Regions from separate parts of the Priestia sp. ST2 genome, predicted to be linked through region 4. Evidence: riboswitches for the same ligand, from Rfam matches in the RefSeq annotation. Region 4 holds a riboswitch; each other region holds the start of a gene.

Region 1 (3,088 bases), on a different contig from region 4:
TAAAAGAAGTAGAAGCACTATGTGACCGCGTTGGCATTATTCAAGACGGTGAGTTAAAAGCCATTCAAGATCTATCTCCAAATCGTCAAGATCAAGGAACGTACGTAGAATTTGAAGTGTCTGATGCGCAAAAAGCAGCGGATCTTTTATCACAAGAATTTGAAGTAACGATGAGATCACATAGTATCGACGTGACGATTGTAAAAGAACAAATTCCAGCTGTGAATAAAAAATTAGTGGACAGCGATATTTTAGTCTACCGAATCACTCCTGTGTATGAGACGCTTGAAGATTCGTTTATGTCCGTTACGGAAGGAGAGCACCATGCTTAAGCTAATTCAAAATGAACATATGAAATGGTTTCATAAAAGAAGTACAAAAGTCACGTTTATTACAATCGGTATTTTAACTCTTTGTATGGCTCTTTTAATGAAGAAAGTAGCAAACAGTGCAGGAACAGAAGACAACATTTTGAACTTCCTGTCATTTAGTTCAGGTATGCTGATTCTCGTTCAATTTTTCGCGCTTGCTGTTGGAGGGTCAATGGTTGCAAAAGAGTTTGAAGCAGGTACCATTAAGCTTCTTTTAATTCGCCCTGCTAGACGTTCAACGATTTTAGCATCCAAGTACATAACCCTCATTTTAATTAGCTTGTATTATTTACTGAGCTATTTGCTTTTTTCGTTTGTATGGGGAGCATTGTTCTTTGGCTTTACCAGTCTAGAAGGAGATGCGCAGCTGCTTAAAAACATTACGCTTACGTATGACAGCGCGTATATGGAAACGTTTATGATGATGACATTTGCATTCATGCTGTCGTCTTTATTCAGAAATAGCGCGCTTGCTTCCAGTCTGGCTATTGTCGTAAGTATCGGGGCAAAAGCAGTAACAGGACTAGTATCACAGTTTGGTTTATGGTGGGGAAAATTTTTACTGTTCGCCAACACAAACTTTGTGCAGTATATGGACGGAATGAAGACGATGTTTGACGGCATGACGATTCCATTTTCCATTTTCATCTTAGTTGCTCATTTTGTCTTCTTTATGGGCGTGGCATGGGCAGCGTTTTTAAAACGAGACGTAGCTAATTGATGTGAGAATTTTCGCACTATATATTTTTCTAAAATAGCATTTGACAATTAAATAAAAAGAGATTACATTAGTGAAAGACTATTTTTAAAACAACTATAAACTTCTTATCAAGAGAGACGGAGGGACTGGCCCTATGATGTCTCGGCAACTGGCTGTACGCAGTGCGGTGCCAAATCCAGCAGACGATGTTTCGTTTGGAAGATGAGAAGGGTAATCTTATGATACAAATAAGAGACCTCTTCTTATCAATAAGAAGAGGTCCTTTTTTATTACGTAAACAAGAGGTGTTAAGAATGGAACAACAAAAAGGAAACGGCTGGGCGCTGTTACCGCTGGGCGTCTTTTTAGTCCTGTTTGTCGGATCAGGAATTATAACGGGAGATTTTTATAAGCTGCCTGTATTAGTAGCCATTATCATTGCAGCCATCGTGGCGCTGGCTATGAACCGCAAAGATTCACTTAATGTAAAAGTGGAGCGTTTTGCTAAAGGAGCAGGGCATCCTGATATCATTATTATGGTGCTTATTTTTATTTTAGCAGGTGCTTTTTCTCAAGTTGCTAAAGGTATGGGAGCTGTTGATTCAACGGTAAACTTAGCGCTTTCTGTGCTTCCGCAAAGCTTAGTGGTAGTCGGAATCTTTGTTATTGGCGCATTCATTTCCATTTCGATGGGAACATCAATGGGAACAATCGCTGCGCTAGGGCCTATTGCTGTAGGAATCAGTGAGCAAGCGCATGTATCCATTACATTGGCCATTGCTGCCGTTATTGGTGGTGCAATGTTTGGAGATAATTTATCGATAATTTCTGATACAACCATTGCAGCAGTTCGTACGCAAAAAACAAATATGTCAGATAAATTAAAAGTAAACTTTTTTATTGTCCTTCCTGCAGCGATTGTTACGGTAATTTTATTGCTTGTAATGACGCTAGGCAATACATCATCAGTAGAAATTAAAGATTTTAGCTGGTTTAAAATCTTGCCTTATGTCGGCGTACTCGTTGCTGCCATATTTGGTGCAAACGTATTAAGCATTTTAACCGGAGGAATTGTGCTAGCCGGCGTGATTGGATTAGCTGACGGAAGCTACACGCTTTCTTCTCTTGCTAAAACTGTGACAGAAGGTATTGGCGGAATGTCAGAGTTAATTATTTTATCTCTACTAATCGGCGGAATGGTTGAGCTTATTCGCTATAATGGCGGTATTCAGTTCTTATTGAATTTATTAACACGACGCATTCAAACAAAAAAAGGCGGAGAATTCAGCATCGCTGGACTGGTAAGTTTAACAAATTTAGCAACGGCTAATAACACGATTTCAATTATTACGGCAGGTCCGTTAGCAAAAGAAATCTCTGATAAGTATTCAATTGATAATCGTAAATCAGCCAGTCTGCTTGACTTGTTTTCATGCAGCGTTCAAGGGCTTATCCCTTACGGCGCGCAAATGCTTCTCGCAGCAGGATTTGCTAAAGTTTCACCGATTGAGATTATTCCATTTACATTCTACCCAATGTTAACAGCGGTTTGCGGGATCATTGCAATTGTAATTGGATTTCCTCGTTTAAATAAAAAGTCAAAGTCATCTAAAGAAGCTGCGTAATATCAAACCCTTAAAAAGAATGTTCTTTTTAAGGGTTTTTTACTGTTTAAAAAAATCAGTCGGCTTTTCATCATCTAACTCCTTCCAAAGCGTCTCGTTCTGTTTAAGTGCATAAGCCGCTCCTCCAATTTCAATTCCGCATAATAAAATGAATAATAAAATACCCATGAAATGACCTCCTTACGTAAATGAGTAAAAACACGATGGTAACGGGTTTAGCTTCTTGCTGTTTCACTTTATAATGAGAATAAAGTATGAAACGCGTTTCAGCGCAAGAGAAAAAGGTGAAAACATGACAAATATCCGAGATATCGCAAAAAAAGCTGGTGTATCTGTTTCGACTGTATCCCGGGTGCTAAATCATCATCCGTATGTAAAAGAAGAAAAACGCC
Region 2 (3,088 bases), on a different contig from region 4:
CAGAGCTTTCAATGAAAGAATATGAAACAACTAAACGTATTAAAAAGTGGTTAAGGCACTATGATATTTCTATAGCGGATGCATTCCAATTAGACGTAGGGACAGTAGCAGAAATTGTAGGAGGAAAGCCGGGACCTACTATCGCTATTCGAGCTGATATTGATGCGCTGCCAATTGAAGAAAAAACCAATCTGCCATTTGCTTCTGAAGTGAACGGTGTTATGCACGCGTGCGGCCATGATTTTCATACGGCTTCTATAATCGGAGCAGCTATCCTTCTTAAAGAGCGTCAGCAGGAGCTTTGCGGTACGATTCGATTTATCTTTCAGCCAGCCGAAGAAACGGCTTCAGGGGCAAAAATGCTAGTTGAAAAAGGTGTGCTCGAAGGAGTGGAAGCGATATTTGGGATGCATAACAAACCGGATCTTCCTGTAGGAACCATTGGGATCAAACCGGGACCTTTAATGGCAAGCGTTGATCGTTTTGAAATTGACGTCAAAGGAGTAGGAGGTCACGCGGGTATTCCTGAAAAAACAATAGATCCGATTGCTGCTGCTGGTCAAATTGTTACTAGTTTACAAACCATTGTCAGCCGTAATCTCAGCCCCTTTCAAAATGTTGTTGTCAGCATAACTCAAATCCACGGAGGGAGCTCGTGGAACGTCATTCCTGACAAAGTAACGCTTGAAGGAACGGTGCGTACCTTTCAAGAAGAAGCGAGAGAAAAAATACCGGCTCTTATGAAACGAACTGCTGAAGGGATTGGCGCAGCTTTCGGGGCTTCAGTAGACGTTAAATGGTATCCATATCTTCCTGTAGTCAACAATGATGATAAGCTGGAAAAACTGGCTATTAAAGCGGCAGAGGATCTTAGTTATCAAGTCGTAGAAGCTGAACAATCGCCTGGAGGAGAAGATTTTGCCGTATATCAGCAGCATGTACCAGGATTTTTTGTATGGATGGGTACAGCTGGAGAATATGAATGGCACCATCCTTCTTTTTCATTAAATGAAGAGGCATTACTTGTAGCAGCTTCTTATTTTGCTAATCTAAGCTTTCATTTTTTGAATTCATTCCATTACCGAAAAAATTAAAATATTTTTATTTTTCTATTTACGCGGATGGAATTGTTTGATAAAATAAATTTTAAATTAAAAAGTTATCACGAGTGGACGAGAGATCTGGCTCTTTGACTCCACAGCAACCTACGAATGTAAGGTGCTCCTACCAGCAAAGCATGTGCTTTGGGTGATAAAACGGGTGAAAAACTCATTTTGCATCAAAGCAAAATGAGTTTTTTTTATTTTTCTAAAAGGAGAGGGTTTTATGAGTCATACAGCAGTTGCAGCACATACAGGAGAGAAAGCATTAAAGGAAGCAGTGAAATTATTAGGAAAGCATTATCAAGTAGCTTATCGTGAGTTAGAAACATTTTATGAAATTGTGGTCGAAAACCATGTTCGTACATATGCTGTAGGCATAGATATTAAAGATATACAAAAAGCAAATGAACTAGAAATTTATTCATCATGCTGTTCCAAGCTTGAGCGAGTAGGCTGTCTTTTATAGAAGAAGTCTGCTCGCGCCTCTATTTTTTAAGTGTTTTTAAATAGAAAGCATGGTTTTTGACAAGCAAAGAATCTGGTGGGTATAATCAATACTCGCTAGGTTTTAAAATTAATCATAAATTGTCGAAATTTTTACACAAATTAAAGGTTACATTCGAAATGAATTGTGGTATGTTATAAAACAAGAATATTTTATGAAAGGAGCATTGAAATGGAAATGTCTCTTGAACACGGAAACGATGCAGGAAGCGAACAGCTTATTGATCGTATCCTAGACTTTTTAGAAGATGACCAAAAGTAAAAAAGAGTGTGCGGTGCTATCCCTAGCCGCGCACTCTTTTTTTATCATGTGCGTAAAGACAGCGCCATACTATGATACATAGGGATAGGATGAAAGGGTCTCTGTCAAAGGGATTGACGAATGGTTTTGTTTGATAGAAAATTTAGAAAAAGGAAAGAGATGAAGGGTATGTCGAACAAAACATCTTTGTATCAAACAAAAGAACAGTTAAAAAAACTTGTAAGCGAATTGGTTTCTATACCTAGCGTGACAGGAACGATGGCAGAAGTGGAAATGGCTGAATCGATAGCATCGTATTTATTGAAGCTGCCTTACTTTCAAAAAAATGAGCAAGTCGAGCTTCATTCAACAGGAGACGGGCGATCGATTGTTACAGCTTTTGTTCAAGGGAAAAATACGAACAAAACAGTTGTACTAGTAAGTCATTACGATGTAGTGGATGTACAAGATTATGGACAGTGGAAAAAGGATGCTTTTCACGCTGATACATTAACACGTACTTTTTATAACCATATGGAACAAGTTCCGGCGCACGTACAAAAAGATATGATAAAAGGAGACTGGCTTTTTGGACGAGGAACGATGGACATGAAAGCAGGCATTGCCCTGCATATCAGTATGGTTGAACGAGCATGCAACGGAGAGTTTGACGGAAACATCCTGCTGCTGTCGGTACCGGATGAAGAAGTAAATTCGCTTGGGATGAGAAAAGCAGTGCCTGTTCTTTTGGAACTTGCCCGCAAACATCAGCTGGATTTTTCTCTCATGCTAAATGCAGAACCGGTGTTCAGCCGCTATCCTGGAGATCAAACGAACTATGTGTACTCAGGATCGATTGGAAAAATCATGCCAAGCTTTTTGTGTTATGGAAAAGAAACTCATGTAGGGGAACCGCTAGCTGGTTTAAATGCTAATTTACTAGCTTCTTATTTAACAAAAGAAATAGAATTAAACGTTGATTTTTGCGAAAAAGTAAGAGATGAAACGAGTCCACCTCCTACGGTGCTGATACAAAAAGATTTAAAAGAAGAGTATTCAGTTCAAGTTCCGCACTCTGCCGTTGTATTATTTAATTTATTTATGTTAAACCGCTCTCTTAAAGAAGTAACAGATCTGCTGTTGAAATCGGCTGAAAAAGCAGCTTTAAATGTAAAAAAACATTATAATAAAGCCGCTAGGCAGTACGCTGAGGGAATGGAGGGTTCATCTCTTGACGTGA
Region 3 (3,088 bases), on a different contig from region 4:
CAAGTGAAAAGGTGCTAAGGCTGTTCCGTAATAAGCTGTAGCAATTGAACCAGCATTACATATTGTCATGATTTTATCTTTCTTTTTAAATAAAGAAAGAGCATGATCTCCAATTCGGTAGCACGTTTCTTCATCTTCTACTTGAATTTGAATAGCTTCATGAACAACTTTTGTTTTAGCTTCATTAACGGACGAAGCGGATTCAGCGCTTTTCGCTACGCGCTCCAATGCCCAAAATAAATTGACGGCAGTAGGGCGTGAACTAGCTAAATACTGTTGATCAAGAGCTAGTTTTTTGTTAAATTCCTTGACTGAATCTGTGTCATAGCTAAGCGCAGAAAGAGCAAGACCAAAAGCCGCCGTAATGCCAATTGCAGGAGCTCCGCGTACTTTCAAGGTAGTGATAGCATCCCATACGTCTTTAATGGTTTGCAGCTTAATATATTCAACTTTGCCAGGAAGCTGCTGCTGATCTAATAAAGTAATATATGATTCATTCCATTCCACTGAGCGCGGAAGTGATAGTGTATTTGTCATGCTGATACCGATCCTTTCATTGTGTACATTATTCGTTATCGAAGTAAATGTTCAAATTCATTTGGTGAAACATCTTGTTGGTGCAGAAGCAAATAGCGTCCAATTTTTAACGCAGTACGTTTAGCGTTAATTTTTCTTTCCTCTGAAGAAATTTCGTCTAAGTCCGCCACGTGAGCTAAGCCAATCGTACGTCGAATGATTTCACATCCTGCATATCCAACAGCATCTTGCCACGTTTGCGTTAAAATTTCATGTAATAAGCGCTCATCTTTAGCGAAAGGTTCAGTGTTTTCAGAATGCCAAAGCGCCGTAAAGGTATCTTTGAATACGTTCCATGTGTTCGTAATGTGTGCAAATAACGGTTCGCGATTTGTTTCTCGAGAAAGAGCATTTAAAAATAAATTCGCAACAAATTGCCCTAAATCGAATCCAAACGGACCGTAAAAAGCAAACTCTGGATCAATCACTTTCGTTTCTTGACTGCTAGCAAAGATGCTGCCTGTATGTAAATCACCGTGGATTAGCGTTTGCGCATTTGTTAAAAATTTATATTTTAATTTTGCTGCTTGTAGCTTTACATCACCATCATTCCACAATTCTTCTACATCAGGACGCAGCGCTTTTTCAAATTCATTTGTATCAATATCAAAAAAAGGATCTGTAAAAACTAAATCTTCCGTAATATTGCATAAGTCGGGGTTGCTGTACTTAACAACTTCTTCTTTTTTATCCTGAGGTTTTAAGGCGAAATCAGACGTTTTGAACGCAATATGTCCTAAAAAAGAACCGATATGCTGTGAGAGCAGAGGATAACTTTCACCTTGAATAAGTCCGGCGCGAGAAATCGTTAAATGAGACAGGTCTTCCATGACCGTAACAGCAAGCGTTTCATCGTGGTAATAAACAGCGGGCACAAGTTCTGGCGTAAATGCACCGAATTGCTTGAGCGCATTGCTTTCAATTGTGGCACGGTTCAAGGATAGAGGCCAGCTTTCGCCTACAACTTTTGCATAGGGAAGCGCTTGTTTGACGATAATGGATTTATTTGTTTGATCATTTATGATGTGAAAGACGAGATTTAAGTTGCCGTCACCAATTTCACGGGCAGTCAGTGCTTCTGTGGCATCAAAAAGACCTAGCTTTTTCACAAGTTTGATTGCTGAAATTTCTGTTAAAGGGTGATATTTCTCTGTTTTTGTTGTTGACATCGGAATCCCTCCATAGTTTATTAAACTGATTTGTTTACTAAGTTAATAGGTTTAAGAATATATGGAGGCTTTTATAATTTTAGAAAATATAAAAGCCTCTTTCGTTGGAAAGAGGCTTGATTGTAGTGTTCAAACCTCTTATCTGCCAGAAAAAATTACTTTCTGTTGGAATTAGCACCGTGCCTTTGTAAAACATGTTTTACGGGTGTGATCCATCTTAGGATGGAATGACGGTCGGTTGCTGGGCTTCACAGGGCCAAATCCCTCAGCCAACTCTTGATAAGAGTACGATTACTTATTCAATTTTGATTTGTTTGAATATTTTATGATATCTGGTGAAAATCGTATCATGCAAAAAAACGGCTGTCAATACATAATTAATAAAATTCTGTACGGCGATCTGTAAAGACGGGAATTTGTTTACGAATTTCTTTTACAAGTTCCAGGTTAACCTCAGCACTCAAAAGTTCTTCGCTATCGCCAGCTTCAGCGATTATTTCTCCCCACGGATCGATGACTAAGGAATGTCCGGCAAATGTGTTATTAGGATCTTGGCCTACACGATTACATGCGATTACATAGCATTGATTTTCGATTGCACGGCTAATGAGCAGGGCTTTCCAGTGGGCAAGTCTTGGAGCCGGCCACTGAGCGACAACAAACAAGACTTCTGCTCCGCTGCTAGTGTGAACCCGAATCCATTCTGGAAAACGAATATCGTAACAAATAACTCCTGCGCACAGTGACTGTTCAAGTGTAAAAAGATTTTTTGCTGTTCCTGCTTCTAAATACAGGTGTTCATCCATTAATTTAAATAAGTGCAGTTTACTGTATTGTGATACTTCACGACCTTTTCGGTCAAAAATATACATCGTATTCGTGACGCCTTGCTCTGTTTTTTTCGCGATCGAACCTGCCACAATATTTACTTCGTTCGTTTTAGCAAACTGAGAGATTAATTGCTTGGCTTGCTGTCCTTCATCATCTGCAATTTCGTCTAGCCGCGTCAAATCATAAGCTGTATCCCATAGCTCAGGAAGCACAAGGATATCAGGGTTTTCTTTCAGGGCTTCCGTCATTTTTTGTTCGATATATTTTCGGTTTTTAGTTGGGTTTCCAAACGCAATATCAAGCTGCAAACACGTAATTTTTACACTCACTTTATCATCCGTCCTTTTTTTAGTAGTTGAAAAAAATGACTTTACAAGTTGAGTATTACAATATATTATTTGTGACTAGAATTTCAAGAATTTTTTGAGAAGGTGTGCGATGATGAAACAATTTGAGCAATCGGAACTATTAAAAAGTTTACCAAAACAATTTTTTGCATCACTTGTGGGCAA
Region 4 (3,088 bases):
ATGATCAGTACCGTTTATTAATAGAAGCAACTGTTAAAACGGAAGGCTCAACGGGCGTTGAAATGGAAGCTTTAACTGCCGCTTCTGCCTGCGCTCTAACCGTTTATGATATGTGCAAAGCCATTGATAAAGGCATGATTATCGGCGAAACGTATCTGCTTGAAAAATCTGGCGGCAAAAATGGTGACTACAAGCGTACGGAAGCGTAAAGGAGGTACATAATGAGCGTACATGAACATAAATCCAAAGCAACACAGCCCGTTCGCTGCAAAGTCATTACAGTATCAGATACACGTACAAAAGAAACCGATAAAAGCGGCGCGCTAATGATCCAACTTCTGAAAGAACACGACATGCAGGTCGCTTCCTATGAAATTGTAAAAGACGACCAAACGTCGATTCAACAAGCGATACTTGCCGGATGCAGTGCTGAGGACATTGACGTTGTTCTCACAAACGGCGGGACCGGCATTACAAAACGAGACGTCACAATTGAAGCCGTTCAAGCGCTGATTCATAAAGAAATCGTTGGGTTTGGCGAGCTGTTTCGCATGCTGAGCTACACCGAAGACATTGGCAGCGCAGCAATTATGAGCCGAGCAATTGCCGGGACGATTAACGAAAAAGCCGTTTTTTCTACACCAGGATCAAGCGGTGCTGTTCGTCTAGCTATGACCAAGCTGATTTTGCCTGAACTTCGCCACGTTGTGTGGGAATTAAACCGCCAGCGCTGACAAAATGCCTATGCACACGCATAGGCATTTTCATTAATCATAGTCTTTATGTACCCACTCATCTTCTGGAATGCCTAAATCTTCTCCAGAAAAACGCTCTTCTTTAAACGGATCTCCTCTAAGATGAAAGCCGTTTTGCTCCCAAAAGCCAGGATGATTTTCATCAATAGCTTCAAAGCCTCGGAGCCATTTAACACTTTTCCAAAAGTACAAATGCGGAACAACCAATCGCAGCGGATATCCGTGCTTAGCTGTAAGCGGCTCTCCGTTAAAGGAATGAGCGAGAAGAATATCGTCTCTCAGTAAATCTTTTACCTCAATGTTTGACGTATAGTCATTATCTCCGTGCAGCATGATGTATTTACTTTTTAGCTCCACGCCAACTGCTTTTAAAAAGTCTGTAAACAGCACGCCCGTAAATTCATTATCAAGCCTTGTCCATCTCGTTACGCAGTGAATATCACATTTCACCGTCGTTTGCGGCATGTCCAATATATCTTGATACGAAAGCGTCACTTCCTTGTCTACCAACCCAAATACCCGAAGCGTCCATTCCTCTAAGTTATACTCCGGCACGTCGCCTTCATGTAAAATCGGAAAGCGCTCCGTTACTACCTGACCCGGAGGCACTCGTCCTTCATACTTTGGATCAATTTCCGGTGTTTTCATTCGTTTAATACGGTCTGCTTTGTTCAAATTATCACCTCATTGTTTTTTATACATAAAAAGCCCTTCCTTAAATAAATAAGGAAGAGCTTTGTTTCAGCTTCTTCCTTATCTCTAAGAGCAGTACACTCTTAAGGATTTGGCACCATTCTGTCATAGACAGCGGTTGCCGGGTTTCACAGGGCCAGTCCCTCCACCTCTCTTGATAAGGAAACAAATTGTATTTGTTTTATGTAATAAAGTCAGTATTAAGCTTTTTGTCATAATTGTCAATATTATTTTTCTTTTCCGCAAAAAAACTTTAAAAACAGGTAGGGTTATAAGATTTTAGTCTACTAAAATACCATATAAAACCTTTACCCTTCTCCATCAATCATCGTATACTTCTTGGCAAAACGCTTGTAGTAAATTTGCTCATCCTCTTGTCCATCGTTAAAAACAAGTCGGTTATGATCAATATCTTTTTCTTTTAACATATAGCCTTTTTCATTCATCATATGAATATATTCATCTAAATGTCCTTTTTTCACCATATAGTGAAGAGCATCATCTGAATCTGTAGTCCTCGCTACATCTTGACTTCCCACTTCTAGCTTGAATACAGCTGTTGCTGTTTGAACGGGACGATAATCGCCAAACAATCTTTCCCAATTTAATAGCAGCAGCGCGCCGGAAATTATTATACACCCTCCAGCCGCCACGGTTAGTACAAATCGTTTTGACACTACTTTCTCTCCTTTACATTCTTTTTCTTCTATTTAATACAACGGATTGCCCTAAACTTGTTTTTACGCCAAGTCCTAGATACACGGCAGCACCTAAAGCAATTGAAATACAAGATGTGCTCATCGCAAGTGAAGATGCAGACAGCTTATTTTCTAAAAAATAGTGAGAAGTATAATTGCCGATAATCACAGCGGCTGACATCACACTTACTAATAAAACAGGTGTCAACGCAGCTTGTCCCAGTGATTGAACTCGGTAAGAAATGGATTTTTCAATTAAATAAAAGTTATATATAACCGATACACCATACCCTCCGTAAGTCGCGACAACCGGTCCAATTTCTTTTAAGCATGAAACCAGCAGTACGTTTAATACTATCTTCACAACAATTCCTAAGCCCAAGCCTAAGATTAGCTTCTTTTGCTGATTAATTCCTTGGAGAATTGCGGCTGTTACTGTAAAAAGAGCAAATAAAATGGCAGCAGGCGCGTACCATTGTAAAACAATTCCACCGATTTCAGGGCTGTTTTTTGCTCCAAAAATCATCATATATACCGGCTTGCCTAATAAACAAAGCCCCACGGCAGCAGGAAGAGTAAAAAATAACAGCAGCTGCAGCGTTTTTGTAATTTTCCCTTTTACTTCCCGTAAATTTCCTTGCACAAAAGAAGACGTAATGCCCGGAATCAGTGACATGCTGAAGGCAGTCGCTAACGATACTGGCACCATCACCAAAATCTGGGCTAATCCAATAACGGAGTTGATCGTTTCGGCTTTAGCTTGTCCATATCCTATTGATTGAAAGAGCATGTTAATTGTAAACGTATCAATATTTTGATAGATAGGAATAGCTAAACCAACTAATACAAACGGAACGGCGTACGTTACAATCTCTTTGAACATTGAAGAGAACGAAACGGACTTATTATTCTTTCCGCTGTTCACTTCTTTCATAATCAACC

The links. A riboswitch is a leader RNA that binds a small molecule or an ion and turns the genes downstream of it on or off. The one in region 4 is predicted to bind S-adenosylmethionine.
Region 1: another riboswitch for S-adenosylmethionine. It lies ahead of AC0KUU_RS09260 (Na+/H+ antiporter NhaC family protein); the one in region 4 lies ahead of AC0KUU_RS05500 (sulfite oxidase-like oxidoreductase).
Region 2: another riboswitch for S-adenosylmethionine. It lies ahead of AC0KUU_RS14300 (hypothetical protein); the one in region 4 lies ahead of AC0KUU_RS05500 (sulfite oxidase-like oxidoreductase).
Region 3: another riboswitch for S-adenosylmethionine. It lies ahead of mtnK (S-methyl-5-thioribose kinase); the one in region 4 lies ahead of AC0KUU_RS05500 (sulfite oxidase-like oxidoreductase).

The regions. Positions count from the first base shown of each region.
Region 1 covers NZ_JBVVNT010000002.1:554,018-557,105, reverse strand. Annotated here, with positions in the region: gene AC0KUU_RS09270 (ABC transporter ATP-binding protein) at 1-332, shown strand, start outside; gene AC0KUU_RS09265 (ABC transporter permease) at 325-1,092, shown strand; SAM riboswitch class I at 1,194-1,300, shown strand; gene AC0KUU_RS09260 (Na+/H+ antiporter NhaC family protein) at 1,386-2,696, shown strand; gene AC0KUU_RS09255 (hypothetical protein) at 2,736-2,864, opposite strand; gene AC0KUU_RS09250 (LacI family DNA-binding transcriptional regulator) at 2,989-3,088, shown strand, end outside.
Region 2 covers NZ_JBVVNT010000003.1:354,685-357,772, reverse strand. Annotated here, with positions in the region: gene AC0KUU_RS14305 (amidohydrolase) at 1-1,094, shown strand, start outside; SAM riboswitch class I at 1,157-1,258, shown strand; gene AC0KUU_RS14300 (hypothetical protein) at 1,327-1,569, shown strand; gene AC0KUU_RS14295 (M20/M25/M40 family metallo-hydrolase) at 2,038-3,088, shown strand, end outside.
Region 3 covers NZ_JBVVNT010000003.1:306,748-309,835, reverse strand. Annotated here, with positions in the region: gene mtnA (S-methyl-5-thioribose-1-phosphate isomerase) at 1-537, opposite strand, end outside; gene mtnK (S-methyl-5-thioribose kinase) at 573-1,745, opposite strand; SAM riboswitch class I at 1,881-2,031, opposite strand; gene AC0KUU_RS14055 (carbon-nitrogen family hydrolase) at 2,123-2,905, opposite strand; gene AC0KUU_RS14050 (pyridoxal phosphate-dependent aminotransferase) at 3,018-3,088, shown strand, end outside.
Region 4 covers NZ_JBVVNT010000001.1:1,070,322-1,073,409, reverse strand. Annotated here, with positions in the region: gene moaC (cyclic pyranopterin monophosphate synthase MoaC) at 1-209, shown strand, start outside; gene AC0KUU_RS05505 (MogA/MoaB family molybdenum cofactor biosynthesis protein) at 222-734, shown strand; gene AC0KUU_RS05500 (sulfite oxidase-like oxidoreductase) at 768-1,430, opposite strand; SAM riboswitch class I at 1,506-1,612, opposite strand; gene AC0KUU_RS05495 (hypothetical protein) at 1,757-2,125, opposite strand; gene AC0KUU_RS05490 (putative polysaccharide biosynthesis protein) at 2,139-3,088, opposite strand, start outside.